Regions from separate parts of the Streptomyces sp. NPDC059169 genome, predicted to be linked through region 1. Evidence: riboswitches for the same ligand, from Rfam matches in the RefSeq annotation. Region 1 holds a riboswitch; each other region holds the start of a gene.

Region 1 (7,215 bases):
GTCACCTTCGTCCTGGACCGGGCGGGAGTCACCGGGGTCGACGGGCCTTCCCACAACGGCGTGTGGGACCTGTCCGTCCTCCAGGTCGTCCCGGGCCTCAGGATCGCCGCCCCGCGCGACGCCGGCCAGTTGCGGGCCCAGCTCCGCGAGGCGGTGGACGTTTCCGACGCGCCGACCGTGGTGCGCTTCCCGAAGGAGTCGATGGGGAAACCGGTGCCCGCGGTGGGACGGATCGGCGGGATGGACGTCCTGCACCGCAGCGACGACGCCGAGGTGCTCCTGGTGTCCGTCGGCGCGCTCGCCCCCGTCTGCCTGCAGGCCGCCGACCTCCTGGAGGCCCGCGGTCTGCGGTGCACCGTCGTCGACCCGCGCTGGGTCAAGCCCGTCGACGAGCAGCTCGTGCCGCTCGCGGGACGGCACCGCCTTGTGGCGGTCGTGGAGGACAACAGCCGTACGTCGGGTGTGGGTTCGGCGGTCGGGCAGGCGTTGCGGGATGCAGACGTCGACGTCCCCTTGCGGAACTTCGGCATCCCCGAGCAGTTCCTCGCCCACGCCAAGCGCAGCGAAGTGCTGGCCGACATCGGGCTGACCCCGGTCGAGATCGCGGGCCGGATCGGCGCCGCGTTGGCACGCAAACAGGTTCAAGAGACCGGGGAGCACGGGCGATGAGCAGCGAATTCGACCTCGCGCGACTGCTCGCGGAGCGCGGCCACGAACGGTACGCGCTTCATGCGCGGCATCTCAACCACCAACTGCCCCGCATGCTGCACACCATCGGATTCGACAAGGTGTACGAACGTGGTGAGGGTGCCCACTTCTGGGACGACGAGGGCAACGACTACCTCGACATGCTCGCGGGCTTCGGCGTGATGGGCCTAGGCCGCCACCACCCGGTCGTCCGCAAGGCGCTGCACGACGTCCTGGACGCCTCCCCCGCCGACCTCACCCGCTTCGACTGTCCACCGTTGCCCGGGCTGCTCGCGGAGAAGCTGCTGGCACACAGCCCGCACCTGGACCGGGTGTTCTTCGGCAACAGCGGCACGGAGGCGGTGGAGACGGCACTCAAGTTCGCGCGGTGCGCGACCGGGAGGCCACGCATCCTCTACTGCACCCACGCGTTCCACGGACTGACCACCGGTTCCCTCTCGGTCAATGGGGAGGCGGGTTTCCGCGACGGGTTCGCTCCCCTGCTACCGGACACCGCCATCGAGCTCGGTGACCTCGAGGCGCTGGAACGCGAGCTGGCACGCGGGGACGTGGCCGGCTTCGTCGTGGAGCCCATCCAGGGCAAGGGCGTGCACGCGGCACCGCCCGGGTTCCTCGCGGCGGCACAGGAGCTACTGCGCGGGCACGGGGCGCTGCTGATCGCCGACGAGGTGCAGACCGGCCTGGGCAGGACCGGCGACTTCTACGCCTACCAGCACGAGGACGGCGTCGAGCCCGACCTGGTCTGTGTCGCGAAGGCGCTCTCCGGCGGCTACGTACCGGTGGGCGCCACGCTGGGCAGGGACTGGATCTTCAAGAAGGTGTACTCCTCGATGGACAGGGTGCTGGTCCACTCGGCGAGCTTCGGTTCCAACGCGCAGGCGATGGCCGCCGGACTCGCCGTGCTGTCGGTGATCGAGGAGGAGCAGGTGGTGGCGAACGCGAGGGCCACCGGAGAGCTGCTGAAGGGTCGGCTCGCAGCCCTCGTGGACCGGTACGAGCTGCTGCGGGAGGTCCGCGGACGGGGACTGATGATCGGGATCGAGTTCGGCCGGCCGTCGTCCTTGCGACTGCGCAGCCGCTGGACCGTTCTCCAGGCGGCCCGCAAGGGCCTCTTCGCGCAGATGGTCGTAGTCCCGCTGCTCCAGCGGCACCGCATCCTCACCCAGGTTTCCGGGGACCACCTGGAAGTGATCAAGTTGATTCCGCCCCTCGTGATCGGTGAGTCGGAGGTCGACCGGTTCGTGGCGGCGTTCACCGCCGTGATGGATGACGCACACGGCGGCAGCGGTCTGATGTGGGACTTCGGCAAGACCCTGGTGAAGCAGGCCGTGGCACAACGGTAGGCCGGTCAGAGACTTTTGCCTTTGGGGCAAGAAATTTGCCCATGGGGAAAAGTCCTGGCGAAATGGGTCCATGAGCCCTTCCCCCGGAGACCCCTCCGGACCGGCAGCGGACGCCCTACCCGACGTCGCCCCGCGGCTGCGCGACCTGCGCCGCCACCGCGGTCTCACCCTGGAGGCCGCGGCCCGCCGCGCTGGTCTTTCACCCGCCCATCTCTCCCGTCTCGAGACGGGCAACCGGCAGCCGTCGCTGCCGATGCTGCTCGCGCTCGCCCGCACCTACGGTACGACCGTCGCCGAGCTGCTCGGCGAGGCACCGCCGGAGCGCGAGCCCGTCATCCGCGGCGGGCGGATGGGACCCGCGGAGGCGGACGGCTGGACGTACCGCCAAGCGGGCGGCCGGGGCCGGGCCATGCAGGCCCTCCGGGTGCGGGTGCCGTTCGGACCCCAGGGGGACCTGGTGCGGGTGCACCCGGGCGAGGAGTGGCTGTACGTCCTGGAGGGGCGGCTGCGGCTGGGGCTCGGCGACGCGGTGCACGAGCTCGACCCGGGCGACAGCGCCCACTTCGACTCGCTCACTCCGCACCGCATCGCCGCCGCCACGCGCGGCGGCGCCGAGCTGCTCTTCGTCCACACCCTGCTGCAGAGCCCCGACCCGCACGGAAACCCGCATGCCTGAGGACCCGAGGAGGACCGTCATGCCGCAGAACCCGTCGAAGAAGTCGCCGGGGCCGCCTTCGACCCACGAGCACAAGTTCCCGGTGGGGCTGGCCGTGCGGCTGTTCGCCTACCTGGTGGCGGGCCACCTGTTCGCGGGCTTCCTCTACCTGCTGTTCACCGTCGGGGGGAAGTGAGCAGGCCGCCTCAGGCGGCGCCGTCCAGCAGCCGGTCGCGCAGTCGCTCGCGCGTCTCCGAGGAGACCTTCAGCCCCTCGGAGAGGTAGCGCTCGGTGGAGCCCCACGTCTCCTCGATGGTCTCGAACGCCGCTGCGAGGTACTCGGACCGGGCGTCGAACAGCGGGCTCAGCAGCTCCATGACCTCCGGGGACATCCCCGCCGACGAGCTGTCGCTGCGCCGCACCTTGTAGCGCCGGTGAGGGTCGTTGGACTTCAGGTAGTCGGCTTCGATGGCGTCCCGCTCGACCCCGACCGCCAGCAGCGAGACGACGATCGCCAACCCCGCCCGGTCCTTTCCCGCAGCGCAGTGCATCAGTGCCGGAACGCTGTCCTCCGCCAGGGAGTGGAGCACGCGGCTGTGCTCGGCGGTGCGCTGTTCGACCATCGTGCGGTACGAGCTGGACATCCTGTGGGCCGCTTTGCCGTCCGCGAGGATCGACTTCAGCTGCTCCAGGTCGCCCTCGCGGACCATCCGCCAGAACTCGGCGCCGTCGGCGGGATCCGACAGCGGGATGTTCACGTTCCGCACGCCCGGGAGTTCGACGTCCGGGCCCTCGAGCCGTTGGTCCGCGGAATTGCGGAAGTCGAAGATCGTGTGGAGGCCGAGCGAGGTGAGGAACGTGGTGTCGGTGTCGGTGGCGTGCGCGAGGTGGCCGCTGCGGAAGAGGCGTCCGTGCCGCACCCGGCGCCCGTCGACGGTCGGTAGCCCGCCCACGTCACGGAAGTTGCGCACGCCGGAGAGCTCGGGCTCGGTCGAGGGGATCTGAGGCAGCTGCTGCGTCACGGGGGCTCCTCGGGTCTGCGGTCGGCGCTCGCCGACAAGGGCGCGGTCCTGACCCTACGACATTGATTCCTCAGGCAATTATTTCGATGCGGCCGGTCGGAGCCACCGTCTCGGTGGCGATATCGCTCGCACTGGTGCGCGGTCGGCGCTCCGCGGCACGTCGTGCGCCCCCAAGGGGTGCCTTTCGGGCAGTCAGGTCCGGGGTGGCTGCGGCCTCGAATCTCCAGTCGGAAGGTGAGATGTCGATAAATGTAGCCATATGTCTCTTTTGGGCTTTTGCGTCACCGGTGCGCCATGTCGCCCGCCCGCCGTTCCGTATATGCGGAATGCGTGGGCGACTGGAGAAATTTCGATGCGAACGATACTTCTGTCCGGATTTGTCAATATTGGGCAACTCGCCCTGAGTCTGCCGGGAATGGCTGGAGCCCCGTGAGCTGAATCATATCCGTGACGGTCCGTGGTGGCGGCCCACGGGTCAACTCCCTTGCCCTCGTGGAAATCGAAGATCGCGAATCCACGGAGCGTGACGTGGAATTCCCGGTCGATTTGAACCGGAAGGATTCCTCGTGGAAGTGATGGCTTGTTTGTCTCGACCTGGCTCGTTTACGGTCACCGCAATCCGGTCGGAACGCCTCATCCTGCCGCCGTCCGGAATATCGCACCCATCCACGTGTGGCAGGAGCGGGGGACCCAGGTAGTTCGCCGATCCGCACCCGCGGACGGCTCGGGGTGAAGCCGCGCCTGCGCGCGGCCGGGCAGCTCCAGCTCGAACCCGACAGCTCACCTCGCAGGCGACGGAGAGGAATTCGCCATGCCCGGTAGGGGTAAGCACCGTCGTCCGAGGACCAGCCCGTTCAGCCGTGGATTCGTCGCCGCCGGAACGGGTGGAGTCGTCATCGCACTCCCGCTCATCGGCGCCGCCGGTGCGCACGCCGCTGCGAAGTCCGCTCCCACCGCCGAGCGCACCGCCGCCGTCGCCCGGCAGGCCGCCGCCCCGCAGGTGGTGAAGACTCCCGCAGCGCCCAAGACGTACACCGTCGTGGCCGGTGACTACCTGTCGAAGATCGCCAGGGATCAGCACGTCCGTGGCGGCTGGAAGAAGCTGTACGCCGACAACCGCGCTGCCGTCGGGGAGGACCCGTCGCTGATCCACCCCGGACTGAAGCTGTCCATCGGGGCCCGGGCAAAGGCCGCCCCCTCGGCCCAGCCCTCCGCGAAGAGCGCGGCGAAGGCCAAGGCCCCGGCGAAGAGCCAGAAGCCGGCCGTCGCTGCCGACCGCGCCTCCCGCTCGGACGCCCGCCCCGCGGTCGCTCCCGCACCGGCCGCGAACGCCCTGAAGATCAGTGCCGCCGGCTACACCCTTCCGGTCAACTCCCCTCTCGGTACCGCGTACAAGACCTCCGGGCCCATGTGGTCCAGCGGCTACCACACGGGCGTGGACTTCGTGGCGTCGGCCGGGACGTCCGTGAAGGCCGTCGGTCCGGGCAGCGTCGTCTCGGCCGGATGGGCCGGCGCCTACGGCAACCAGGTCGTGATCAAGCACGACGACGGTACCTACTCGCAGTACGCCCACCTCTCCGCGCTGTCCGTCTCGGCCGGCCAGGGCGTGAAGGGCGGCGATCAGGTCGGCCTCTCCGGTTCCACCGGCAACACCACCGGTCCGCACCTGCACTTCGAGATCCGCACCACCCCGAACTACGGCTCGGACATCGATCCGCTGGCCTACCTGCGCCAGCACGGCGTGGCGATCTGACGAGGATCCCCGCGCCGGGCAGCCGTCCGCCGACCCACCTGACCGGGGCGGCGGACGGACGCGTTCGCCGAACGCGCAGTATTCCCGCTTCTCACCGACTCGCCGGGTGGTCTATATCACGCCCCGTCAACCCCTCCCTACGGTGGCGTAGGTCACTTCGCGCAGTGAAAGATGTCGTGAGTGGGAGACGATTCGCGATCAAGAGCAAAGAGTGCATTCGGGTCGTACGCGGCCATTGGTGACAGCTTCACCGAAGGCGTCGGGGACCCAGGACCGGACGGGCAGTTCACGGGCTGGGCGGACCGCCTCGCCGTCCTTCTGGACGACCGCATGCCCGAACACGCCTTCCGTTATGCGAACCTCGCCGTACGCGGCCGCCTCCTCGACCAGATCGTCGAGGAGCAGGTCCCGCGCGCCAAGGAACTCGCACCCGAGCTGGTGACGTTCTGCGCCGGAGGCAACGACATCATCCGGCCCGGAACCGACCCCGACGACGTCGCGGAGCGCTTCGAGCGAGCCGTGGCCGACCTCGCGGCATCCGTCGGCACCGTCATGGTGACCACCGGGTTCGACACCCGCGGTGTGCCGGTGCTCCGCCACCTCCGCGGCAAGATCGCCACGTACACCGCCCACGTCCGCTCCATCGCGGACCGCTACGACTGCCCCGTCCTCGACCTCTGGTCGCTCAGGTCCGTCCAGGACAGGCGCGCCTGGGACGACGACCGCCTGCACCTCTCGCCCGAGGGCCACACACGTGTGGCGCTCCGAGCCGCGCAGGTGCTCGGACTCGAGGTGCCCGCCGACCCGGACCAGCCGTGGCCGCCGCTCCCACCGCGCGGCACCCTCGACGTCCGGCGCGACGACATCCAATGGGCACGCGAGTACCTCGTGCCGTGGATCGGCAGGAGGCTCCGCGGCGAGTCGTCCGGTGACCACGTGGAGCCGAAGCGTCCGTATCTGCTGCCGCTCTGAGCGGCAGCACCGCGGGAGCGGGCATCCGTTCCCAGGACCCCGCCCGCGGGACCTTCGGGCTGGAGGAACCTGCCTACGAACCGCAGCGCCAGACCTGAGCTGACGACGGGGCCGCAGGGCCGCACCGGCCCTGCCCTGCTCCTACGGGAGCGGGCCTTCGACGCATCGGGTGCCCTGTCGTGGCAACACCCCCTGGTCGAGCCCCAGTTCCCTGGCGAGCACCTGATCCGTCCACTCCACCATGGCGGTTCGCGTGAGCGATCCGGCGTAGGAGGTCACCTGCACGGCCAGGCCGTCCAGCAGCGCGGTCAGCCGCCAGGCAGCCGACTCGGGGTCCGCACAGGAGAACTCGCCCGATGCGGCGCCCTCGGCGATGACTGCCGTCAGTTCAGCCTTCCACTGCTGGTCGAGGTCACGGGCCACGTCGCGCAGAGCGGGGTCGCGCAGGGCGGCCGCCCAGCCTTCGATCCAGAGACGCCACCCCTTCGCCTGTCCGGTCGGGGCGTACCACCGGATCGCCGCGCGCAACCGGCGGGCCGCCGACGTGCGGCTTCGGAGCAGCCTGCGCAGGTGCGCGAGGTCGCCCCGGGCGGCGTAGGCGAAGGCGGCCGCGACGAGCTTCTCCTTCGTGGAGAAGTGGTAGAGCACCAGGGCGCTGCTCACCCCCAGGGAGGAGGCCACGTCGGCGATCCGCACCGCGGCCACACCGCGCGCCTCGATTTGCTCCACGGCAGCCCTCAGGAGTTCCTCCTGCCGCTCCGC
Region 2 (7,215 bases), on a different contig from region 1:
GCACCGGGAGCGGATCGGCAACTTCGCCGGTGGGTGCGTACCCCACACCGGACACGGCGTGTGACGCGCCCCCGGCCCATAGCTGGACGACGGTCATCTCCGCCTGGGTCAGTGTCCCGGTCTTGTCCGTGCACACGACGGTCGTGGAGCCAAGGGCCTCGACCGCAAGCAGCTGCTTGACCAGCGCGTGCCGCCTGGCCATGCGCCGTACGCCGATCGCCAGCGACACGGACAGCGTCGCGGGCAGTCCCTCGGGGACGAGTGCGACCATCACCCCGAGGGCGAAGACGAAGGTCTCGACGAACGGCTGGCCCGTGGGAACGCGCACTGCGAACAGGGCCGCACCGATCGCCAGCGCCGTGCCCGCCACCCGGCGGGCCATCGAGGCGACCTGGCGCTGTAGCGGGGTCTTCTGCCGCGGCGCCGCAGCCGTGAGCCGGAAGATGCGCCCGAACTCGGTCGCAGGGCCCGTGGCGAACACGACCGCCTTCGCGGAACCCGCCACGACATCGGTGCCCATGAAGACGCAGTTACGTGCCTGAAGTACCGGACCGGCGGCCACCGGTTCACCGGTTCGTCCGACAGCGTCGCTCTCTCCCGTCAGTGCCGCGTTGTTCACCGACACCTCGTGTGCCTCGACGAGCCGGCAGTCCGCCGACACCGCGTCCCCCGCCTCCAGAACGACGACGTCTCCGGGCACGAGATCACGTGCGGGCAGCTCCTGTCGCTCCCCGTCGCGCAGCACCCGACATGTGTGCGGCACCATCGCCTGCAGCGACTCCGCCGTCCGCTCGGCCGAGTACTCCTGCGCGAATCCGATCGCAGCATTCAGCACCACAACGCCCAGAATGGCCATGGCCAGTTGCAGAGTGCCCGGGTCACGGGGCTCCTGAAGCCCGTACGCCAGGAACGTGATGGCCGACGCGACGAGCAGGACAACGGCGAAGAGGTCCGTGAACTGTCCGGCGAGGTCTCGCCACAGCCCCCTCCGCTCTGCGGGCGGCAGCTCGTTGGGCCCGAACCGGTCGCGTCGCGACGCTGCGTCCGTCGACGGCAGTCCCTGTGGCGAGGTGGCCAGTGCCGGGAAGACATCCCGGGTGGCGAGGGTCTGGACGGCGGTACCGTCCTCCCCGGCGGGCGGTTGCCGGCCGTGGCTCCGGTCACCGCCCGGTGTCAGTACGGAAGTTCCGGTACCCATGGTCGGACACCTTGGCATGACGGGGTCACGGTGTCGCCACCCGCACGGCCGTGACGTTGTACTCGGGGCAGCACGTGACGGTGTCCGCGTGGCCGGAGGTGAGGCGGTTCACCCCGTTCGTGGGGAAGTGGAAGGAGCAGAAGACCCGGCCGGGGGCTGTCTGTTCGCTGATCCGGGCGGTGAGCCGGGCTCGGCCGTGTCGGCCCGTGTGCCGGTACCCGAGGCAGCGCAGGGCTTGCACTGAGGTCTCGCCGTCCGGTGAAACCGTGGCACCTGTGCCGCCCAGCTCGCGCTCCACGTCGGTGAGATGCCGTCCGCCCGGGGCGGAGAAGTACGCCGTCGCCGCGCGGACCCGGACGGGACGGCGGCCGAGCGGGGTGGCGAGGTCCGCGTCGTAGCGTGCCAGTCCGAGCGAGGCGGCAGCAGGCAGGCCGATACCGGCAGCGACAGCCGGAGCCCGGAACTCGGGGTTGTCCACAGTCCCCGCCCTGGCTGAGGCCAGGGCCTTGAGCAGCTGCTCTCCTGGCCGCCCACGCCGATCGGCCAGGGCCCGAAACGCATCGAAACAGGCACCAGAAACCACGAGAGCCATGACTTCATCGTCGAGGCAGACGGACTCGTCCGCATCCCGACATCGGCTGTGCGGCAGCGGATCCCTTGGTGGTCAGCAAGCAGGGCATGGGGCTTTCGCCGGGCTCACGCCCGCGTCAAGGGCGAGCGGCCCAGGAGCAGGACGTCGGTCGCCGCGGTGACCGCCCCCAGCGTCCGTACGCTCAGCGCACCGGCGTCATGAGAGAGTCTGCTCGGTCCAGATGGTCTTGCCGTGCTCGGTGTACCGGGTACCCCAGTGATGGGCGAGTTGGGCAACGATGTAGAGGCCGCGGCCCCCTTCGTCGACCGTGCGGGCGTGACGGAGGTGGGGGGCGGCGGGGCTGGTGTCCGAGACCTCGCAGGTGAGGCTCCGATCCTTGATGAGACGTAGCTGTACTGGTGGTGCGCCGTGGCGGACGGCGTTCGTGACCAGTTCACTGACGATGATCTCGGTAGGGAGGGAATCCCCGTTCAGGTTCCAGTCGGCGAGTTGCCGTACCGCGCGGGCACGGGCCGTGGCGACGGCCTCCGGATGGGGAGGAATGATCCACGTGGCGACCTGGTCCTTGCTGAGAACCCGGGCGCGGGCCAGGAGCAGGATGGCGTCGTCACCCACCGGCGGGGCGGGCTGGAGGGCGTAGACGGCATCGTCGCGCAGGTCGTTCAACTGGCGGTCATGACGGGACAGCACACGGCGGAGGCGCCCCAGGGCTGTTTCCGCGGCGGCACGAGAAGCCGCGAGGAAGCCGTCGGTGTACAGCGCGAGGATGGTGCCGGGGAGGAGCCGGAACTGCGTGGCGGCGAAGGGTGCCTCCTCGTCGCCCAGGGAAGGGCCGGCGGGGACGTCGGGGATCTCGGTGGTACCGTCCGGACGGGCGAGCACGGGGGCTGGGTATCCGGCTCGGGCGATAGCGCAGTCACCGGTGAGCGGGTCGTAGGCCGCGTACACGCAGGTGGCCTTCACGGGTTCGTCGCGCAACGGATCCGCGGGCGGCAGAGCCGACCTTTCCCGTGCCAGGCGGATCACGGTGTCGTTGAGGCGGGCGAGCAGGTCGTCCGGGTACAGGTCGAGCGCGGCCAGCGCATGGATGGCGGTGCGCAGCTGGCCCATGGTGGTGGCGGTGTGGATGCCGTGCCCGGCTACGTCGCCAACCACGAGGCCCACCCTGGCGCTGGAGAGCGGTATGGCGTCGAACCAGCCTCCGCCCGCCTCGGCGGGCAGGTGGAAATGAGCGACCTCGGCGGCCGTCTGGGAACTGGGGCCCTGAGGCAGGAGATGGCGCTGCAGCGTGAGCGCGATGGTGTGCTCTCGTGTGTACCGACGGGCATTGTCCACACACACGGCGGTGCGTGCGGCAAGTTCAAGGGCCAGAATCAGGTCGTCGGGGGCGAAGGGCTCGGGCCGGACCGACCGGTAGAAGCAGGTCATCCCAAGCACGGCGCCGCGCAGGACGAGCGGAGCCACGATCATGCAGTGCACCCCGCCGATGCGCATCAACTGCGCGCGCCCCGGGTCGGCGGCCAGCCACGGGGTGGTCTCGTCCACACTCAGTAGTCGAGGTTCGAGGTCACCCAGACTCTGCGTGTAAGGAGTCGGGAAGGGGAACCTGCTGGTGCCTCCCACCGGGTATGCCTGTGGCTGTCCGGTTCCGGTCTTGAAGGCGGTGCGCCGCATCGGTTCATTGCCGAAGAGCGGCCCCAGTGGTGGCTCCTCCCCGCGCACCACGGTGTCCAGGATGTCGACCACTGCGGTGTCCGCAAAGCCCGGTACCGCTACGTCCACGAGTTCACGGCAGGTCGTGATCACGTCCAGGGAGCCGCCGATGCCCTGGCGCGCGGCGTTGCGCACGGCTGCGCGTGCCCGCCCTCGTTCACGTTCGGTGACATCCACCAGAGAGGCCGCGGCTCCCAGCACACGGCTGCTGGCGTCCTGCAGGCGGAAGACGGAGACCGAGTAGACGTGCTCGGGGCCGGAACCGGCCGGTGGGCGGCCGCGTACGAGCCGGTCGAGGACCGGTACACCGTTGTCGAGCACTGCGCGGACCATCGCCTTCACTCCGTCGGGGTCGGCCATGTCGAAGGCCTCGGTGACCGGCCGGCCGAGCAGCTGCTCGACAGGAGCGCCGCGCATGCCTTCGGAGGCGGTGTTGACGCGCAGGACGCGCAGGTCCGCGTCCACGACCATGAGACCCACCGGTGACTGGGTGAACAGAGCGTCCAGGATCGCGGGCCCCACCTCGTCGGCTTCTGCGTCGCGCCGACGGGCTGCCCAGACGCCCCAGGCCACCGATCCGTCCGCGCGTAGCACCGGCTCCACGCGCAGGTCCAGTCCTGCGGACCCGCCGGACACCTGAGCACCACGTCGTCCGCACCTCACGGACTCCCCGGCGTGAGGTGGTCCTCCGACCAAGATCGTGGCAGGTCGCCCCACCGCGTCTGCAGCGGTATGCCCGAGAAGACGTTCGGCGTCCTTGCTCCACTCCGCCACCGCCCCGTTCGCGTCCACGATCAACAAGTGGTCCCGCTGCACCATGGGCCCGATCACCTCCGCCGCACGATCCGGCCTCGCTATCCGCAGGTGGCTCCCTTCGTTGCTGCTCACGGCTCTGCCGTTGGGCGCGGAGCAGCACTTCCAGCCTGCACCTGCCCGTCGTCGCGCGCTAACGCGCCGTCGGGGCCGACTGCACCCGATGACCGTGCTGATCGCGGTGTGTGCGTGCCGAGGCGCGGCGTGCGCAGGTCGTACGACCTCCGCTGGTGTCGTCATCCGCCGGTCGTCATCTCCTGGCAGGCGTCCGGCCCGCGGCAACGGCCATGTGGCTCCGTACTGATGTGCCCGGTACGGGTACGTCGAGTACGCCGATGCCCCCGCGTATGCACAGCAGGTGGCCGAGGCGGCGGGCGTGTGGCGCGACCTGACCGCCGACGGTCGGGGCGCGCAGGCGGTCGGGCTGGCCGAGGGGCGATCCGGGTGCTGGGAGAGGCCTACGAGGAGATCGACGGCTCCGACGGTGTGGTGGGGGCAGACCGTCGCCGCTGTGGCCGACGCCCATCTGGAAGCGTACGAGTCGCGCGCACCGATCCGGAGCGGCTGGCCGAGCGGCTGGTCGGCCAGCCGCTCGGCGACAGCAACGACGTGACGGACCTCGCTGATGAGCATCCTCGACCGGCACGGGCTGTGAAGGGGTGCGGGCCTGGTGCCCGCTCACCGCGTGCCGGGAGGCGCTTCACAGTCCGAGGTCGGTCGTGCGTAGGCGCTGGTGGGGTCAGACCTGGCCGCAGGGCTGCGCTTCGGTCTGCCGTTGGTGTTCCAGACGGGCCGCCTCCAACAGGCGCCGCCAAGAGGTCACGCTCGGTCGGCGGCGTAGCAGGGCACGGCGCTGACGCTCGGTCATACCACCCCAAACCCCGTGCTCGATGCGCTGGTCGAGAGCGTGCGCAAGGCATTCCGTACGCACGGCACAGTCAGTGCAGACGATCTTGCTGCTGTTCTGCGCGGCACCCCTCACGAACAACTCGTCCGGATCGGTGGCCAGGCACGCCGCCCGCCCGCCCCAGTAGCTGTCCGTCCCCGCCAGGTTGTCGTTTTCGTTGCCCTTCGAACCGTGGTTGAAGGTCAAGTCTTTCGCAGCCGATGCCGATGCCGGGCCCGATGCTCGGCCGCCGACCCGCTGCCGGGTCGGGGAAATCGACCGAAGTGCAGGTTCCTTGGAATGGGGAAGGTGCTTGGTCATGATGTGACGTCCTCACCGGCGCCTACGAGGTTAGCTGTCGGGTTCGGACGTGAGTTGTCCGGCCGGGCCGTGGCGCACGGCCTTTCGGCTTTACCCCGAGCCGGACCGTCGAGCGTGTCGCAATGTGGTTCTTGCACTGCGTACGGTCTTCGGTTCCGGCGAAAGACCTTGGGTCCCCCGCTCCTGCCCGCGGCGCTTTCGCGTCTATTGTTCCCGTCGGTCGGCGGCAGGACTCGGCTTTCCGGTCCGGCGGGGCTCGCTGCAGCGTGCCAAGAAAACGAAGCACACTTCTGCGAACACTTCAAACCCCCGATGGTGTACATCAATCGCAAGTGGTGCCTGACGGATAGGCGTTCTCGCTGGCCAAGAGGTGTCTGCCGGCGCTCCATGGGAACGTGCCGCCCTTTGGAGAGACAAGCGTCACAACGGTGTTCTGCTTGGCGCATCGGTTTTACGTGGCGACTGTCCAGATGGGCCCGTTGAGCTGGGGAGTCGCCGATTCGGCTCCGGGCGCCGCCCATTGGAGCGCCGCGGACCGCCGGTACCGCTCGGCATGGTGGTGTTGTCGCCCAACCCGCTTGCGAACTCCTGCCTGCACAGCAGGTGACATGGACCATGCGCGACCTCCGGCGATCGTGGACCCCTGCATCCATGACCATGGATACGGTCGGCGGTGCCTGTGCGTTCAGCACCGCAGTCCCGAGGGGGGCACGAGTCTGAGTCGACGCTCTGGCGGCGCGCCGGACATTGCGGCAGATTCCCATGGAATCCCATCGAGGTTCCGCCGAGCTTCTTCCTCGACAGTCGCAGGTCAGCTAGGTGAGGACGGCTTGGACGGGCAGGCTGATGCGGAGGCTGGAGCATGTGCTCGTTGGAGTGGTCGCCAGGTCTTCACCTGGGCGAAGGCGCGTTCGTCGGGTGCTCGGAGGCGGGCGTGGTCGCGGTTGGATTGTCGGTAGTGGCCGCGCTGGATCTGGTGGCGGGGCGCGCGGAAGGTGGCGCCGGCGCCCTGGCGGACCCCGGTCCGCGGGCACGAGGGTCTGCGGGCACGAGGGTCCGCGGAACGTCGAACATGGCGGGATGCGGAGCCGATAGGGCCCCTCCGGTCGACCGCGTGTTGCGTGGAATCACCACGCAAACGACGACGTCCCTGCCTCGCCACCATCCCTGCTGAACAGGCAATTTCACTCCTGGGGAACAGGATGAAAGAGGTTCGCCCTTGCGGTTCTGCAAGTCCACTGAGCCGGAACACTCTTGCTGGTTTCCGGCATGGCGGAAGGATCCGCAGGATTACCTCAGATCCCGGGCCCAACTGCTCCTGGCGGTCCACCGATTCGGCAATTCGCCGTGCATGCCAGAAGGTCTCGCTGTTACCGTCGTGCGCCACGTGATCCGGCATGTTTGGCGAATGGATCCGTCGCGCCGGACGCGCGATCGGTCCCGTTGCTCACTGCGCTAGTGGGCAGTGCGACGAGCGCCGCGTTCTGGTGCAGTTGTGGGTTGTCTCACGGGGGAAATGGCAGGCAAGGCAAGGAGCAAAACAGTGCCCCGGAAGAAATTGACACAGGGCTCGCGCACGTTGCGGCGGGAACACGCCAGACGCTGGAAGCGATCGAAGCTGTCGGTCGCGCTGGTCGGCGGGCCGGTGATCCTCGCGGTCGTCGCAGGATCAGTGTTCGCGGCGGGCAGCCA
Region 3 (7,215 bases), on a different contig from region 1:
CGGGTGGGACCTCGACGCCGAATCCTGTGCGCAGGTCATGCGGCTGGCGCCACGTAGTGGGTGTTGTTTCGGACCTCGTTTCGTAGGGCATCGGGCTGCGATGTCCGGAGCGCGACGCAGTGGGTTGCGGGGTCCCGTCGACGCGCAGCGGCGTGTTGGGCAGGCCTGCCCTCGTCGGCGTCCAGGGGGCCCTGTGACTACGCTTCTGCAAGGTGCCATGACAAGGGCCAGGACGACCAGGGGGACGGGGAATCATGACCACGGACGACCAACTGCCGAACGGACCGTCGAGTACACCCGTGTCGGAGACGTCCGGGTCCGGTTCGGTGCGCTTCGCAGCTGCACACTCTGCACCCGTGGGGCCGCCTGGTCCACCTGCGGGCCGTCGTCGCCGTCTGCTGGGCGCTGTTGCCCTGACGGTCGCCGGGACGCTCATCGGCGCCGGCATCGTCGCCTGGCAGGTGGGTGCGTTGCCTTTCGCCGAGTCTCCCTGCTGGGATTCCGTGACGGACCAGGACCTCGACGAACTCCTCGGCGGCTGGGACACCGAGGACGCGGAGATACGACCGGAGTGGTCACGTAGGTCAGGCGCGCCGCTGTACGGCAGTTGCCGCATCACGAGCCACGACGGAGGCACCCCCGGCCGTCAGATCGACGTCCGGGTCCACAAACTCGACGGTCTCAGGAAGGACAACATCCCCTGGGCCGAGGAGTTCCTGTCGTCCAGGCTCACTCCGCTGGGCGACGGATTGCTGGGCATGGCCTCGGACACCCGCGCCTGGGTGGCCCTCCCGGACAGTTGCTCCAAGCCCGGGATGTTCTCGGGCCCGGCGGTCGTGGACGTCACCATGGGCGACGACGAGATCCAGAACACCGCGGACGCGGACAGGAACGCCTCGTTCCACAAGGCTCTCGCCCGTACCGCCGTCCATATCGCGAACGGCTCCCTGGCGGAACTCGGCTGCTCGGGCAAGCTCCCTGAGCCCGGAACGCTGACCGCCGTACCTGAGTTCACGGCGATGCGCGCCGATGGCGAGTTGTGCGGCGTCAAGGAGCTGCGCCTGCCGAAGCCCTACTCCGCGTCGGACATCCGCCTGCGCACCTCGGCCGGGGATGACAGTCCCGTCCGCACGTGCGACATCGTTCTGGGGCATACCGTCCGTCCGCAGCTGCGGCTCCAGACGATCCAGGAGCAGGACCTCACCGGCGCCTTCGGAAGTGCCGCCATCGACAACGGCCCTTCCATGAAGGTCGTCGGCTCGTCGCGACGGACGGGTTCCTACTCCCCGACCGTCGCCGCCGTGCGGGCCGAGTGCCAGAAGGGTGACGTCGTCTTCATCGCGCAGGAGCGAGTGGCTTTCCGCAACTACACCTTCATCCGTGAGGTCTTTCCCGCATATGTGGCTGCGGAGGCGAAGCGACTCGGGTGCGGCCCGCTGGAGATCCAGATCCCGGACTGACACCGGGCACGGCCGAGGCGGCCGGGCTGGGCCGGGTTGGTTACGGCGAAGGCCGGTGCGGTGCATCGAGCTCGCCCGGTGCGCCGATGCTGGCGGCTGCCGGAGTCCTTCTGCCGAGCGGGTCGGTTCACCCGCGGCTGCCCCCGTCCCGGCCGGGTCTCCGTTCCTGCGGGTCCTGAGTCGGTCCGTGGAGGAGAGACCGTCCGTCGACACCGACGTGCCGGTTGCGGACCGGTGACCCCGCATGAACACTCCCCGGGCAGAAACTAGGGGTATTAATCATTTGCCTAGGGCCCCTAGGATTCGTAGCGTCGTCGGTATGGAGCCACTGACCGAGCAGGACATCCGTGCATCGTTCGTCAACTGTTCGAAGGGAGAGGTGAGGCGTCTGTCCGTCCCGCGCGACCTCGACGAGCGCCCCTGGGGCGACCTGGACTTCCTCGGGTGGCGCGACCCCGCGGCGCCCGACCGCTGCTACCTCGTCGCCGAGCGGGACGACCGGCCGATCGGCGTGTCCCTCCGCTTTCCGTCCCGGCAGCGCGGCTATCTCCACCGCAGCATGTGCTCCCTGTGCCTGACGACCCACCCCGGTGACGGTGTCTCCCTGATGACCGCCCGCAAGGCGGGTCGGGCCGGCAGGGAGGGCAATTCCGTCGGGGCATACATGTGCACCGACCTCGCCTGCTCCCTCTACGTACGTGGGATCAAGGTGCCGGTTCCCGGCGGAAGGCTGAAGGAGTCCCTCACGGTGGAACAGCAGATCGATCGAACGAGGGGCCACCTCTTCGCGTTCCTGGACTCGCTCGGCGGCTGAGCTCGTCCGCCGGGCTGGGCCGAACGGGGCTCCGGACGTGCGGGGTCGCCCCTGTGGTGGGAAAACTGGATGTATGGCTAGCAAGGCACTCCTGGAAGGCGGACCGGACGATCTGCAGGGGAAGATCGTGCCGATCACGCCGCCGGGACAGGAGCTGAAGATTCCGCATCTCGGCGGCTACGAGCACTTCAAGGCCACGACGCGGCACGAGGACAGCCCGGAGGGTCGGGTGACCGTGTACCAGTGGTGGGAGCGGACCGAGATCGCTGAATAGTCACCGGTCAGCCGCATCGCGGTCGCGGGCCGCTACGGGTGGGCGGCCGCCTGGGCGGACCGTTGCGCGGTAGTGACGGTTCGAGGATCGCTCCGGCGATCACGATCGCCGAAGATCGACGTGTCGCCGCCCGCCGAAGAGGGGGGAGTGACGGGGCGCCGAGCCCCGATCACAATCGGACGCCCGGCGGCGATTCCTCGCGTACCTACGCGTTGCGCTACCGCACCTCCTTGGCACCACCCCTTCATGGACGACGCCGCGTGGGGTCTGCCCGCGATGGGCCGCGGCTTCGGCAACGGCGCCACGCACCGGTACGGGCTGCGCCTGACGGTGCTGGACCTGAACGTCATCGGCAAGCGCACCACCGTGGGCCTCCGCTCTTCCACGCACGTGGTCGCCGGGAACACCTACCCGGGCCGGGGCCGGCGCCGTGCTCGCGCTGGAGGTGGCGCAGGGCGGTGCCGAGCCCGCGGCCGACCGGCCGCCGCAGGCCAAGCCCGCCGTCCCGGCTGCCGTCCCGTTCTCGACCCCCTCCCAGGGCTCCACCACCACGGCGAAGGCCTCCCCCTTCACGTCCGGCACGTCCACGACGACTGGTGACGCGGGCACGACGACCGGTGCGCCCGCCCGCACCGGCTCCTCCGCCGGGCGCTGGTATGCGGCCGGTGCCGCGGCGCTCCTGCTCGCCGTCGGCGGTGCGCTCACCGCCGCGCATTTCCGTCGCCGCTGAGTTCCTCCCGGGACTTTCGCGGGACCCGGGCGGGAAAATGGAAAGGATCATGCTCCGCATGGCGTAAGGTGGTGTTCACCGACGCGGGGTGGAGCAGCTCGGTAGCTCGCTGGGCTCATAACCCAGAGGTCGCAGGTTCAAATCCTGTCCCCGCTACTGATGGCCGAGGGCCCGGGACCACATGGTTCCGGGCCCTCGGTGTCTTCCGTCGGAGTCGTGAGCCGGGCCGACCTCCGCGCGTCGCCTTAGGCTGGACGGACGAGCGGCGGTCACCAGGGCTTACCGGCCCGGAGCGACGTCCCGCCGAACCTCGGGTCGGGGCCGCACCCCGCCGAGTAACCCGGCTGCCGCGGTGCGGGGTGGGCCCTAGTCCGGTTGGCCGACGGTGGGTCGCCGAGCGACGCGGATCCGGCCAGCCTGAGGTGGGTGCGGTACCGTCCGCAGCCGTGTGAGGAGCCGGCAGGAGACCACTGGTGTGGCAGCGAGCAGACGATGACGGGCGGCGGCGGGACGGTGGCCGCAACATCGTCCGGGTGCTCCCGGCGTTGCTGATCGTGGGCGGCGTGCTCTTCGACCTGGCCACCCCCGAGTCGTTCACCGCCTCACCGCTCTTCTCCGCGGCTCCGCTGGTCGCCGCTCCCTTCTTCTCGCCGCTGTTCACCCTGTTGACGGGCCTGGCCGCCGTGCTGGCGGTGGCCGGGCTGCACGTCTACAACAGCACGACCACCGAGATCCCGGCCCTCACGGAGCAACTGACCGTGATCACGGTCTCGGTGCTGGCCCTGTTCATCAACCGCGTGGTGTTCCGCAGCGGCCGTCAGCTCGCTTCGGCGCGCGTGGTCGCGGAGGCCGCGCAGCGGGCGGTGCTCCCCATTCCCGCGGAACGGATCGGTGGTTTGCACGTCGCGGCGCGGTACGAAGCCGCCCAGGCGGACGCGTTCATCGGCGGTGACCTGTTCGCTGTGGAGGACACTCCGAGAGGGGTGCGGCTGATCGTCGGCGACGTACGCGGGAAGGGCCTGGACGCCGTCGAGACGGTGGCCGTAGTCCTCGGTGCGTTCCGTGAGGCGGCCGAGCAGGAGTCCTCGCTGGAGGCGGTTGCCCAGCGGTTGGAACGCGCGCTCGCGCGGGAGGGCGCCCGCCGCTCAGGTCTGGATGCGGTGGAGGGCTTCACCACGGCCGTGCTCGCCGAGATCCCGCGCGGGGACGGCCGTGTGAGGATCGTCAACCGGGGGCACCCACCTCCGTTGATCTTGAAGGCCGACGGTGGCCTCGACCGGCTGGAACCGCCCGACCACTCGCTACCGCTGGGGATGGGCGACCTGGCGTCATGGCCGGAGCGGGCGTACGAGGCGCCGTACCCCGCGGGTGCCACACTCCTGTTCTACACGGACGGACTGTCGGAGGCGCGTGACGCCCACGGCGTCTTCTACGATCCGCGTGCACGGCTGGGCGGGCGGATCTTTCCCGGCCCTGAGGAACTGCTGGACGCCGTCGTGGCCGACGTGCGGAGGCACACGGGTGGCCGATCGACAGACGACATGGCGCTCCTGGCGATCAGCCGGCCGGGGGAACGGCAGCCGGAGCGCCGCAGGACGATGCCGGTCGTGCCGTGAACTGCTCGCTCCTGAACCGGCAGGGCGGCCTCCCGGTGGGTCCCGGCCGTTCCGTCACGCGGTCATCCGTCGATCACCGGTCCATGACCCCCACCTGAACGGTCTGCACGGCCCGGATGGATCGGCTCGTCCCCTCGAACCAGGCAACGACGACGGACGGTAATCGGAGCGTCTCCCTCCGAATAACATTTGACGAACAGTCAGATTCGCCCTTCATGCTGAGGGGCTGTCAACTTGCCCGTTTCACTTGTCTTGTGCCTGGTAAGTCCCGGTGGATAGCCCTAACGATCAAGGGGAAGCGCTTGGAATCCGCCCCTCGTGTCTATTAACGTTCGATAACGCAGCGCGGTTGTCCCGGCCGTCGTAAGAGACGGCGCCGCGTGCGCACGCCGAATCCTGCAAGGGGACCGGGGAACCATCAATTGGGGTGAATCGGGTGCTCCGGTGCCTGTAGGAGACCTTCCTGCTCCGAACCCGTCAGCTAACCCGGTAGGCGAGAAGGAAGGAAAGGAGAGCGCCTCCGTGGCGTCCAACGAGCCTGCCCTCCAGGAGCCCCCCGCCCGCGAATGGGAGGAGTGGAATCCGACTGAGGAATCGATCCGCCCGGTGCGTGGCAGGCACCGCGTCGTCAAGCAGCGGAACGGACTGGCCCGGAGCTCCACCGTCCTCGGGGTCGGCGTCATCGCCGCCGTCGGCGCAGGAGGCATGGCCACCGCGCAGAACAAGCCACCGGTCTCCATCTCCCTTCCCGACGCCATCGCGGACCACCTCCCGGACACGGACTCGCTCCCGGGCGTGGGCGACCTCCTCTCGGACGACTCCGACGAGCAGCACGACGTCCCGCTCGCGGCGCTCACGGTCTCCGACACGGTCGAGGGCGGCGGACAGGGCACCGGTGACGCGGGCGAGGTACTGCGCGCCCGGATCCTCCAGCAGGCCGAGCAGCAGCAGGCCGTGGCGGAGGCCGAGGCGAAGCTCGCCGCGGAGAAGGCGGCCGCGGAGAAGGCGGCCGCGGAGGCGAAGGCCCAGCAGACGGCGGCCGAGGCCAAGGCCGCCGCAGAGAAGGCCGCTGCGGAGAAGGCCGAGGAAGAGGCGGCCCGCAAGGCGGAGGCCGAGCGGCTCGCCAAGCTCGCCAGCAGCTATTCCCTGCCGACCTCCTCGTACACGCTCACCTCAACCTTCGGGGAAGCCGGCTCCATGTGGTCCTCCGGCTACCACACCGGTCTCGACTTCGCGGCACCCACGGGTACGCCGGTCAAGGCCGTCCACGGAGGCACCGTCAAATCGGCCGGCTGGTCCGGCGCGTACGGCTACCGCATCGTGCTGGAGCTCGAGGACGGCACCGAGGTCTGGTACTGCCACCTGTCGTCGATGACCGTCTCCGCCGGGCAGAAGGTGTCCACGTCGGAGACCATCGGACGGGTCGGCGCCACCGGCAACGTCACCGGCCCGCACCTGCACCTCGAGGTGCACACCCCGGGCGGCGACGGCATCGACCCGATGGCGTGGCTGCGGGACAAGGGCCTGTCCGTCTAGTTCTTTCCGCCCTCCTGCCCCGGCCAGCCCGCCCCGGGACCGTTGCGACAGTGGATCGTGATCGCTGGCTCACCACACCCGTCGGGCGTGGTGAGCCAGCGAACGGCCAGCGGGCCGGCAGCCGTTGTTGCCGAGGGCCGCAAGACCGGCCGTCCGCTACGACACGACGAGCTGGTCGCCGTTCCCGACGAGCGGGTACGACCGGTTGCATCGATCCGTGATCGCTAGCCTCGTCACCATGAAACAACGGCGGCAGAAGAAGCTCTCCCGGCATCTCCTTGCAGCGATACTCACGTCTGACGCCGTGCGGGTGAGGGCGTTGCTGCGGGCCGGTGCGCATCCGGAGCGAGGGGACGGGGACGGCACCACCCCTCTCTACCTGGCTTCGGTGCAGGGGGAAAGCGAGCCGGCACGCTTGCTCCTGGAGGCGGGTGCCTCCCCCGACGCGGAGAGCGGGGGAGCCGGATCGGAAGGTACGCCGCTGTGTGCAGCTGCCTGTTGGGGACACGCCGAAACGGTGCGCGAGCTGGTGAAGCACGGAGCCGATCCGAACCTTCGTGAGGATTGCGGAACGGGTCGGTCCCCCTTGGAATGGGCGTACAACGGTCCCCACCCCGAGACTGTCGCAATCCTCATCGCAGCCGGAGCGAACCCCGTGGACGAACCCTCCGACGCCTCGGCGGCCCGGGCGGTCGACCGTGACGGTTCCCTGCACACCGGTTCCTAGCCCCTCCTGGCTTCCCGTCGCGTGCGGCGCCCGCGGCACGGGCGAGGTGCCGTCCGGG
Region 4 (7,215 bases), on a different contig from region 1:
ACCCGGTCACCGTCCGTCCGTGAGCATCCCTCGCTGCATCGGCGCAGAAGGGCAGCACCTCAGGTGCCCCCGATCGTTGACCGAATCAGTGGCACGGAAGGAGTGGCCCCGGCCGCACCGACTGCCTACCATCGATCACCGCAAGGTCTGTGTGCGCCCGCCCGTCACCCGACCGCCAGCCCCGGTCGAGGCGGTGCGTGCCGCACAACTGATCTCACCACCGCACGCCGGGAGGCCCCTTTGCACCGCCGCCGTCGTACCGCGCTCGTCCTCTCCGCCGCGCTCGTCGCCGCGGCCCCCCTGCTTGCCGCCTGCGGCAGCGACGCCCACCCGGGCGCGGCGGCCGTCGTCGGCGGCGAGCGGATCGAGGTGTCCTCGGTCCAGTCCCAGGTGAAGGACGTCCGCGCGGCCCAAGCGGCGTCCCCCGAGTCCGCCCAGCTGATCAAGAACACCGGCCAGCTGACCCGGGCCAAGCTGCACGGAATGATCTTCGACCGGATTCTGGAGCGGGCCGCGGAGGACGCCGGTGTCAGCGCGTCCCGGGCGGAGGTCCAGGACGCCCGCAAGGCCGCCGTACAGCAGGCGGGAGGAGAGGAGCAGCTCGCCGCGATGCTCCTCCAGCAGCGGGGCATCGCCCCGGACCAGATCGACCAGGCGGTCCACGCGGACGTCCTGCTGACGAAGCTGTCGACGTCGCTCGGCGCGGACCTCGGCACGCCGCAGGGCCAGGAGAAGGTCGGCGCCGCGCTGAGGGCCGCGGCGAAGGACCTCCACATCGACGTGAACCCGCGCTACGGCACCTGGGACGACAAGAAGATCCAGCTCGGCGCCTACCAGGCGCCGTGGATCACCCAGGTCACCGAGGAGCCCGGGGCCGTCCAGGGCGGAGCCTGACCGTCGCGCCGGGGGACGTAAGGTCGAGGCGTGAACGCTGAAGCACCCGTCGAGCCCGGCCGCATCGTCCTGCTCACCGCGAGCCACCGCGTGGCGCCGGGCCTGCTGTCCTGGCCCGCGTGGCAGACGTTGCACGCCGCGGACCGGGTGCTGTGCGCCGACGGCACCCATCCGCAGCTGCCCTACCTGCGCGAGGCGGGCGTGGGCGTCGAGATCGCGTCCCCCACCGCGCAGGAACTCGTCGACGCGACCGCCGGGGCGAGGACCGTGGTGGTCCTGGCGGGCGGTGAGGGCGACCGGGCGCTCACCGACGGGCTGGCCCGCATGGCCGGCTCCGGCCGGGTGCAGATGCCCGACCTGGAGCTGCTCCCCGGCGCGTACGACCTGCCCGGTGCGCGCCTGCTCGACCTCGTGCAGGTCATGGACCGGATCCGCCGGGAGTGCCCCTGGTCCTCCCGGCAGACCCACAAGGGCCTCGCCAAGTACGGCATCGAGGAGGCGTACGAACTCGTCGAGGCCATCGAGGACGGAGACCGGGACGAGCTGCGCGAGGAGCTCGGGGACGTGCTGCTTCAAGTGGTCTTCCACGCGCGCATCGCGCAGGAGGGCCGTGCGGAGGACGGTGAGGAGCCGTTCTCGATCGACGACGTCGCCGGCACGATCGTCGACAAGCTCATCCACCGCCATCCGCACGTCTTCGGCGACGAGCACGCCGAGACCCCGGAGGACGTCAGGGCCCACTGGCTGCGCACCAAGGCGGTGGAGAAACAGCGTGATTCGGTGACGGACGGCGTTCCGCTGGGGCAGCCCGGTCTGGCACTCGCCGCCAAGCTGGCGAGCCGGGTGCGCACGGCGGGGTTGGAGGTGGCGGTGCCCGAAGGCGGCGGCATCGGTGAGGAGCTGCTCGCCCTGGCCGTGCGGGCGGAGGCCGAGGGGCATGACCCGGAAGCCGCCCTGCGGGCCGCTGCCCGCGCCTACCGCGATGCGATCCGCGACGCGGAGGCCGCCGGCTGACAGGCGGGGTACGTCAGTCCCGGGCGTCCCGCCGCCGGTCGACCGCGGTCAGGTCGATTTCGACGGGGAAGGGGACGTCCACCTTCAGCCGGTGGTGGTGGATGCCCGTGACGGCGTAGCTGCCGGTGGCGGGGTCGAGCTCGGAGACGTACACGACGGGCAGATGGTCGCTCTTCTCCACCCGCCAGAAATGGCGGATGCCGGCCGCGGCGTACTTGCGGGGCTTGACCTCGCGGACGCGCTGCAGGGATTCGTCGGAAATGATCTCGACGGCGAGCAGGACGTCGCCCGGGTCGTACCAGGTCTGCTCCGCGCCGTTGAGGGCATCTTCACGAACGATCATGAGATCGGGCTCCGGCCGGTCACGCTCGCCGAGCTTGGTCGTCATCTCCCGGATGACGAAGACATGGTCCGGCGCCTGCTGCACCAGTGCGTTCTCCAGCAGGCGCAGCGCGGCCATATGGAAGAAGGTCTGCGGACTCACGAAGAACAGTCCTCCGTCGATCAGCTCGGTGTGCGGCGGGAGTCCCGGAATCCGGTCGAGGTCGTCCGCCGTCCACCCACCGGCCGGCGGCACCGGAAAGACGTACTGCTCTCCCCGCTCGTCCTGGTTCCCCCACCGGTCTTCGGCTGCGGCACTCATCAGCGCTCCCATGCGACGGAGTCCGGCGCGTACCGTCAGCGTACCCAGCAGGAACGCTCCGACGTCCGCCCATCGGGTGAGCCTCCGGTCCGCGGGATACCGTCGACCCATGCACGCCCAGCCGCCCGCCGTCCCCGAGGCTCCCGAACTCTTCACCTGGGAGTTCGCCACCGACCCGTACCCCGCGTACGCCTGGCTCCGCGAGCACTCCCCGGTGCACCGGACGAAGCTCCCCAGCGGCGTCGAGGCGTGGCTCGTGACGCGGTACGCGGATGCGCGGCAGGCGCTCGCGGACCAGCGGCTGAGCAAGAACCCGGCGCACCACGACGAGCCCGCGCACGCGAAGGGCAAGACGGGGATCCCGGGTGAGCGCAAGGCCGAGTTGATGACGCACCTGTTGAACATCGACCCGCCCGACCACACGCGGCTGCGCCGTCTCGTGTCCAAGGCGTTCACTCCCCGCCGGGTTGCCGAATTCGCGCCGCGCGTACAGCAGCTGACGGATCGTCTCATCGACGGCTTCGCAAAGAAGGGGAGCGCGGACCTCATCCACGAGTTCGCCTTCCCGCTCCCCATCTACGCCATCTGCGACATGCTCGGCGTACCGCGCGAGGACCAGGACGACTTCCGTGACTGGGCGGGGATGATGATCCGTCACGGTGGGGGGCCGCGGGGCGGGGTGGCCCGGTCGGTGAAGAAGATGCGCGGCTATCTGGCGGAGTTGATCCACCGTAAGCGCGAGGCCCCGGGGGACGACCTCATCTCGGGTCTCATCAAGGCGTCCGACCACGGCGAGCACCTCACCGAGAACGAGGCCGCGGCCATGGCCTTCATCCTCCTCTTCGCCGGGTTCGAGACGACGGTCAATCTGATCGGGAACGGTACGTACGCGCTGCTGCGCAACCCGGAGCAGCGGGCGCGGTTGCAGGCGTCGGTCGCGGCCGGCGAGACCGGGCTGCTCGCCACGGGCGTCGAGGAGCTGCTCCGCTACGACGGACCGGTCGAGCTCGCCACCTGGCGCTTCGCGACCGAGCCGCTCACCCTCGGCGGGCAGGAGATCGCCCCCGGTGACCCGGTGCTCGTCGTCCTCGCCGCCGCCGACCGCGATCCGGAGCGCTTCCCTGATCCCGACGTGCTCGACCTCTCCCGTCGGGACAACCAGCACCTGGGCTACGGGCACGGCATCCACTACTGCCTCGGCGCGCCCCTCGCACGACTGGAGGGGCAGACGGCGTTGGCGACCCTACTGGCACGTATGCCCGACTTGCGGCTTGCGGTCGATCCTTCCGAATTGCGGTGGCGTGGGGGGCTCATCATGCGTGGATTGCGCACTCTGCCCGTTGAGTTCACCCCCGTCGACAGCTGACGCACCATCAAGATCGTGACTTTGACGTGATCTTTACTGCACCGACTTGTGACTGAACGGCGAATGCGGCTACGTTCACCCCCACTCGCGGCCCTCGTAGATCCGATCGAATCTGAGGGGCTGCGGGTTCTCTGTTGTCACACGGAAGGCGCACCGCATGCTCTCCGGGAACGGTCGACACCGCCGCCCCCGTCAGGCTCCCGCTCTCGTCGTCGCGGCAGGGGTGACCGGATCGGCCATCGCCATCCCGTTGCTGGGTGCGGGTGCGGCCTCCGCCGCCGACTCCGCCACCTGGGACCGTGTGGCCGACTGCGAGAGCGGCGGGGAGTGGAGCGCCGACTTCGGCAACGGCTACTACGGCGGCCTGCAGCTCACGCAGGAGACGTGGGAGGTCTACGGCGGTACGGCGTACGCCCCGCGTCCCGACCTCGCCAGCCGGGCGCAGCAGATCGCGGTCGCCGAGATGGTGCTCGCGGCGCAGGGGCCCTCGGCCTGGTCGAACTGTGCGGTGATCACCGGACTCGGGTCCTCCGCCTCCATGGCGGGGAGCGGTTCCGCCTCCGCCGCGCAGGGCGCTGCAGAGAGTCCGTCGTTCGGTGACGGTGCGGACGAGGCCCCGGAGACGGGTGCCGACGCCTCGTCGCCGTCCTCCGCCCCGTCCGGGTCGGGTGCCTCGGCCGAGTCGTCACAGAAGCCGGCGAGCCCTTCCTCCGCACCATCCGCCGCGGGAGGTTCCGCGAGCGACTCCGACGGGGTGTCGGACGCGGACGACGAGGGCGGCCCCGGTGTGGACTCCGGTGCGGGGGCTGCCGCCGAGGGTGGTGCCGGCAAGCATCGAGGTACTCCCGCCGAGGAAGACGAGGCGGTCAATTCGGGCAATGAGCGAGATTCCGGTCGTCATGCCTCACGGGATGACGTACCGACACGGGACGCCGTCACGACCGAAGGTGAGTACACCGTCCGTCCCGGTGACAGCCTCTCGAACATTGCGGACGCGCACCACGTGCCCGGCGGCTGGTCGGCCCTGTACAGCGCCAACGAAGAGGTCGTCGGGGCTGACCCCGATCTCATCCTGCCTGGCCAGAGTCTCGATCTGGCCACGGGCGACGACCAGTTGGCGAAGTAGTTCGCGGGGTTATGTCCGTTCTGTGCAAGTGAGACAAGAGTCTCTTCCGGTCAACTGGCGCCTCTAAGCAGTCAAGTCCGGCCAACAGCCCTCTCACCTGCGAAAACGGACATCTCACTCCGTCAGATATGGGTGATTTCTCCCCGATGTTCTTCTTTGAACATCGGGGAGAGCTGTGTCTACGGTCTGAACCGCTCGCCACTGCGGGCCCCGACGACCGCACGCCGAATCCTGCCGGCGGCCGCCGGGAACAGTCGTCGCGCAAGCGCCGTAGGCAGGAGCGGGGGACCCAAGGTAAGTGCCGGGCCCGGCCGTTGACGGGAGTCCAGGGGGCTCCGCCGTCGGAGGTCGGGGACGGCTCGGGGTGAAGCCGCGCGTCCGGGGACGCGAGGCCGGGCAGCTCCCACGCCCGAACCCGACAGCTCACCTCGCAGGCGTCGGTGAGGAGAAGTTCCATGCTGCTTTCCGGCAAGGGCACGCACCGCCGCCCGTCCGCCATCCACCGGACCACCGCCCGAATCGCCGCGATGGCCGGTGTCACCGGTGCCGCCATCGCCGCGCCGCTCGTGGTGGCCGGCACCGCCAGCGCCGCCACCGCCTCCGAGTGGGACGCCGTCGCCCAGTGCGAGTCCGGCGGCAACTGGTCGATCAACACCGGCAACGGTTTCTACGGGGGCCTGCAGTTCTCCGCCTCCACCTGGGCCGCGTACGGCGGTACGGCCTACGCCCCGACCGCCGACAAGGCGTCGAAGGCGCAGCAGATCGCGGTCGCCGAGAAGGTGCTGGCCGGGCAGGGCAAGGGGGCCTGGCCGAACTGCGGCGTGGGCCTGTCCAGCGCCCCGTACGCGGCCGCCGCCCCGGCCCCGAAGCGTGCCGAGGCCCCCACGACCCGCTCCGTGCGTCCCGCCGCCCCGGTGAAGGCGGCCAAGCCCGCCGCCCCGACCAAGGTCGTGAAGAAGGGCGACGGTGAGTACGAGGTCAAGGCCGGCGACACCCTGAGCAAGATCGCTAAGGCGGAGAAGGTCGAGGGCGGCTGGAAGAAGCTCTTCGACCTGAACAAGAACATCCTGGACGACGCGAACATCATCTTCCCGGGCCAGCTGCTGCACCTGAGCTGACCCGCGCCGACCGAGCCGGGCCGCCCGGCCCCGGCCCGGTCCCCCGATCGCCCCGGCCCGGCGTGTTTTCCCCCGTACACGCCGGGCCGGGGCTTCTTCCTGTTCCGTCCGCTTTTTCGTCCCAGGGGGCGGGCACCGGCTGGCTGACGCGGCCGGTCCGGATAGGCTCATGTCGCAAGGCCCAAGCGACCCTGCGCTGACGCCGCCCCGCTGGCGTCACCATCAGCGACACATCCCAGAAGGAGATGCTCGTGCCGTCCATCGACGTCGTCGTAGCCCGGGAAATCCTGGACTCCCGAGGCAACCCCACGGTCGAGGTCGAGGTTGGCCTCGACGACGGCAGCACCGGCCGTGCTGCCGTTCCGTCCGGTGCGTCCACCGGCGCGTTCGAAGCCCTCGAGCTCCGCGACGGTGACCAGAACCGCTACCAGGGCAAGGGTGTCGAGAAGGCCGTCCTCGCCGTCATCGAGCAGATCGGCCCGGAGCTCGTCGGGTACGACGCCACCGAGCAGCGCCTGATCGACCAGGCGATGTTCGACCTGGACGCGACCCCGGACAAGTCCTCCCTCGGCGCCAACGCGATCCTCGGCGTCTCCCTGGCCGTCGCGCACGCCGCCTCCGAGGCCTCCGACCTCCCGCTCTTCCGCTACTTGGGCGGCCCGAACGCGCACCTCCTGCCCGTTCCGATGATGAACATCCTGAACGGCGGCTCGCACGCCGACTCCAACGTGGACATCCAGGAGTTCATGATCGCTCCCATCGGCGCGGAGTCCTTCTCCGAGGCGCTGCGCTGGGGCACCGAGGTCTACCACACCCTGAAGAAGGTCCTGAAGGACAAGGGCCTGTCGACGGGCCTCGGCGACGAGGGCGGCTTCGCCCCGAACCTGGGCTCCAACCGCGAGGCCCTCGACCTCATCCTCGAAGCCGTCAAGCAGGCCGGCTACGCGCCGGGCAAGGACATCGCCCTGGCGCTCGACGTCGCCGCCTCGGAGTTCTACAAGGACGGCTCCTACGAGTTCGAGGGCAAGTCCCGCTCGGCCACCGAGATGACCGA

The links. A riboswitch is a leader RNA that binds a small molecule or an ion and turns the genes downstream of it on or off. The one in region 1 is predicted to bind cyclic di-AMP.
Region 2: another riboswitch for cyclic di-AMP. It lies ahead of ACFXOM_RS18635 (WhiB family transcriptional regulator); the one in region 1 lies ahead of ACFXOM_RS20405 (peptidoglycan DD-metalloendopeptidase family protein).
Region 3: another riboswitch for cyclic di-AMP. It lies ahead of ACFXOM_RS27230 (M23 family metallopeptidase); the one in region 1 lies ahead of ACFXOM_RS20405 (peptidoglycan DD-metalloendopeptidase family protein).
Region 4: another riboswitch for cyclic di-AMP. It lies ahead of ACFXOM_RS29185 (transglycosylase family protein); the one in region 1 lies ahead of ACFXOM_RS20405 (peptidoglycan DD-metalloendopeptidase family protein).

What each region holds. Positions count from the first base shown of each region.
Region 1 is NZ_JBHZCF010000010.1:196,989-204,203, forward strand. It holds gene dxs (1-deoxy-D-xylulose-5-phosphate synthase) at 1-669, shown strand, start outside; gene ACFXOM_RS20385 (aspartate aminotransferase family protein) at 666-2,051, shown strand; gene ACFXOM_RS20390 (helix-turn-helix domain-containing protein) at 2,122-2,727, shown strand; gene ACFXOM_RS20395 (DUF6126 family protein) at 2,747-2,902, shown strand; gene ACFXOM_RS20400 (tyrosine-protein phosphatase) at 2,913-3,728, opposite strand; cyclic di-AMP (ydaO/yuaA leader) riboswitch at 4,378-4,535, shown strand; gene ACFXOM_RS20405 (peptidoglycan DD-metalloendopeptidase family protein) at 4,540-5,481, shown strand; gene ACFXOM_RS20410 (SGNH/GDSL hydrolase family protein) at 5,662-6,453, shown strand; gene ACFXOM_RS20415 (TetR/AcrR family transcriptional regulator) at 6,595-7,215, opposite strand, start outside.
Region 2 is NZ_JBHZCF010000009.1:128,746-135,960, reverse strand. It holds gene ACFXOM_RS18650 (cation-translocating P-type ATPase) at 1-1,198, opposite strand, end outside; gene ACFXOM_RS18645 (molybdopterin dinucleotide binding domain-containing protein) at 1,224-1,790, opposite strand; gene ACFXOM_RS18640 (SpoIIE family protein phosphatase) at 1,986-4,322, opposite strand; gene ACFXOM_RS18635 (WhiB family transcriptional regulator) at 5,056-5,367, opposite strand; cyclic di-AMP (ydaO/yuaA leader) riboswitch at 5,528-5,728, opposite strand; partial or broken gene ACFXOM_RS18630 (IS5/IS1182 family transposase) at 6,339-6,535, opposite strand; gene ACFXOM_RS18625 (hypothetical protein) at 7,067-7,215, shown strand, end outside.
Region 3 is NZ_JBHZCF010000016.1:183,354-190,568, forward strand. It holds gene ACFXOM_RS27200 (hypothetical protein) at 357-1,460, shown strand; gene ACFXOM_RS27205 (FBP domain-containing protein) at 1,780-2,274, shown strand; gene ACFXOM_RS27210 (DUF5988 family protein) at 2,348-2,548, shown strand; gene ACFXOM_RS27215 (hypothetical protein) at 2,979-3,278, shown strand; tRNA gene ACFXOM_RS27220 (tRNA-Met) at 3,361-3,434, shown strand; gene ACFXOM_RS27225 (PP2C family protein-serine/threonine phosphatase) at 3,752-4,894, shown strand; cyclic di-AMP (ydaO/yuaA leader) riboswitch at 5,272-5,405, shown strand; gene ACFXOM_RS27230 (M23 family metallopeptidase) at 5,417-6,430, shown strand; gene ACFXOM_RS27235 (ankyrin repeat domain-containing protein) at 6,669-7,157, shown strand.
Region 4 is NZ_JBHZCF010000019.1:51,858-59,072, forward strand. It holds gene ACFXOM_RS29155 (GtrA family protein) at 1-23, shown strand, start outside; gene ACFXOM_RS29160 (SurA N-terminal domain-containing protein) at 241-894, shown strand; gene ACFXOM_RS29165 (nucleoside triphosphate pyrophosphohydrolase) at 925-1,908, shown strand; gene ACFXOM_RS29170 (Uma2 family endonuclease) at 1,922-2,551, opposite strand; gene ACFXOM_RS29175 (cytochrome P450) at 2,661-3,917, shown strand; gene ACFXOM_RS29180 (transglycosylase family protein) at 4,075-5,043, shown strand; cyclic di-AMP (ydaO/yuaA leader) riboswitch at 5,300-5,495, shown strand; gene ACFXOM_RS29185 (transglycosylase family protein) at 5,499-6,161, shown strand; gene eno (phosphopyruvate hydratase) at 6,413-7,215, shown strand, end outside.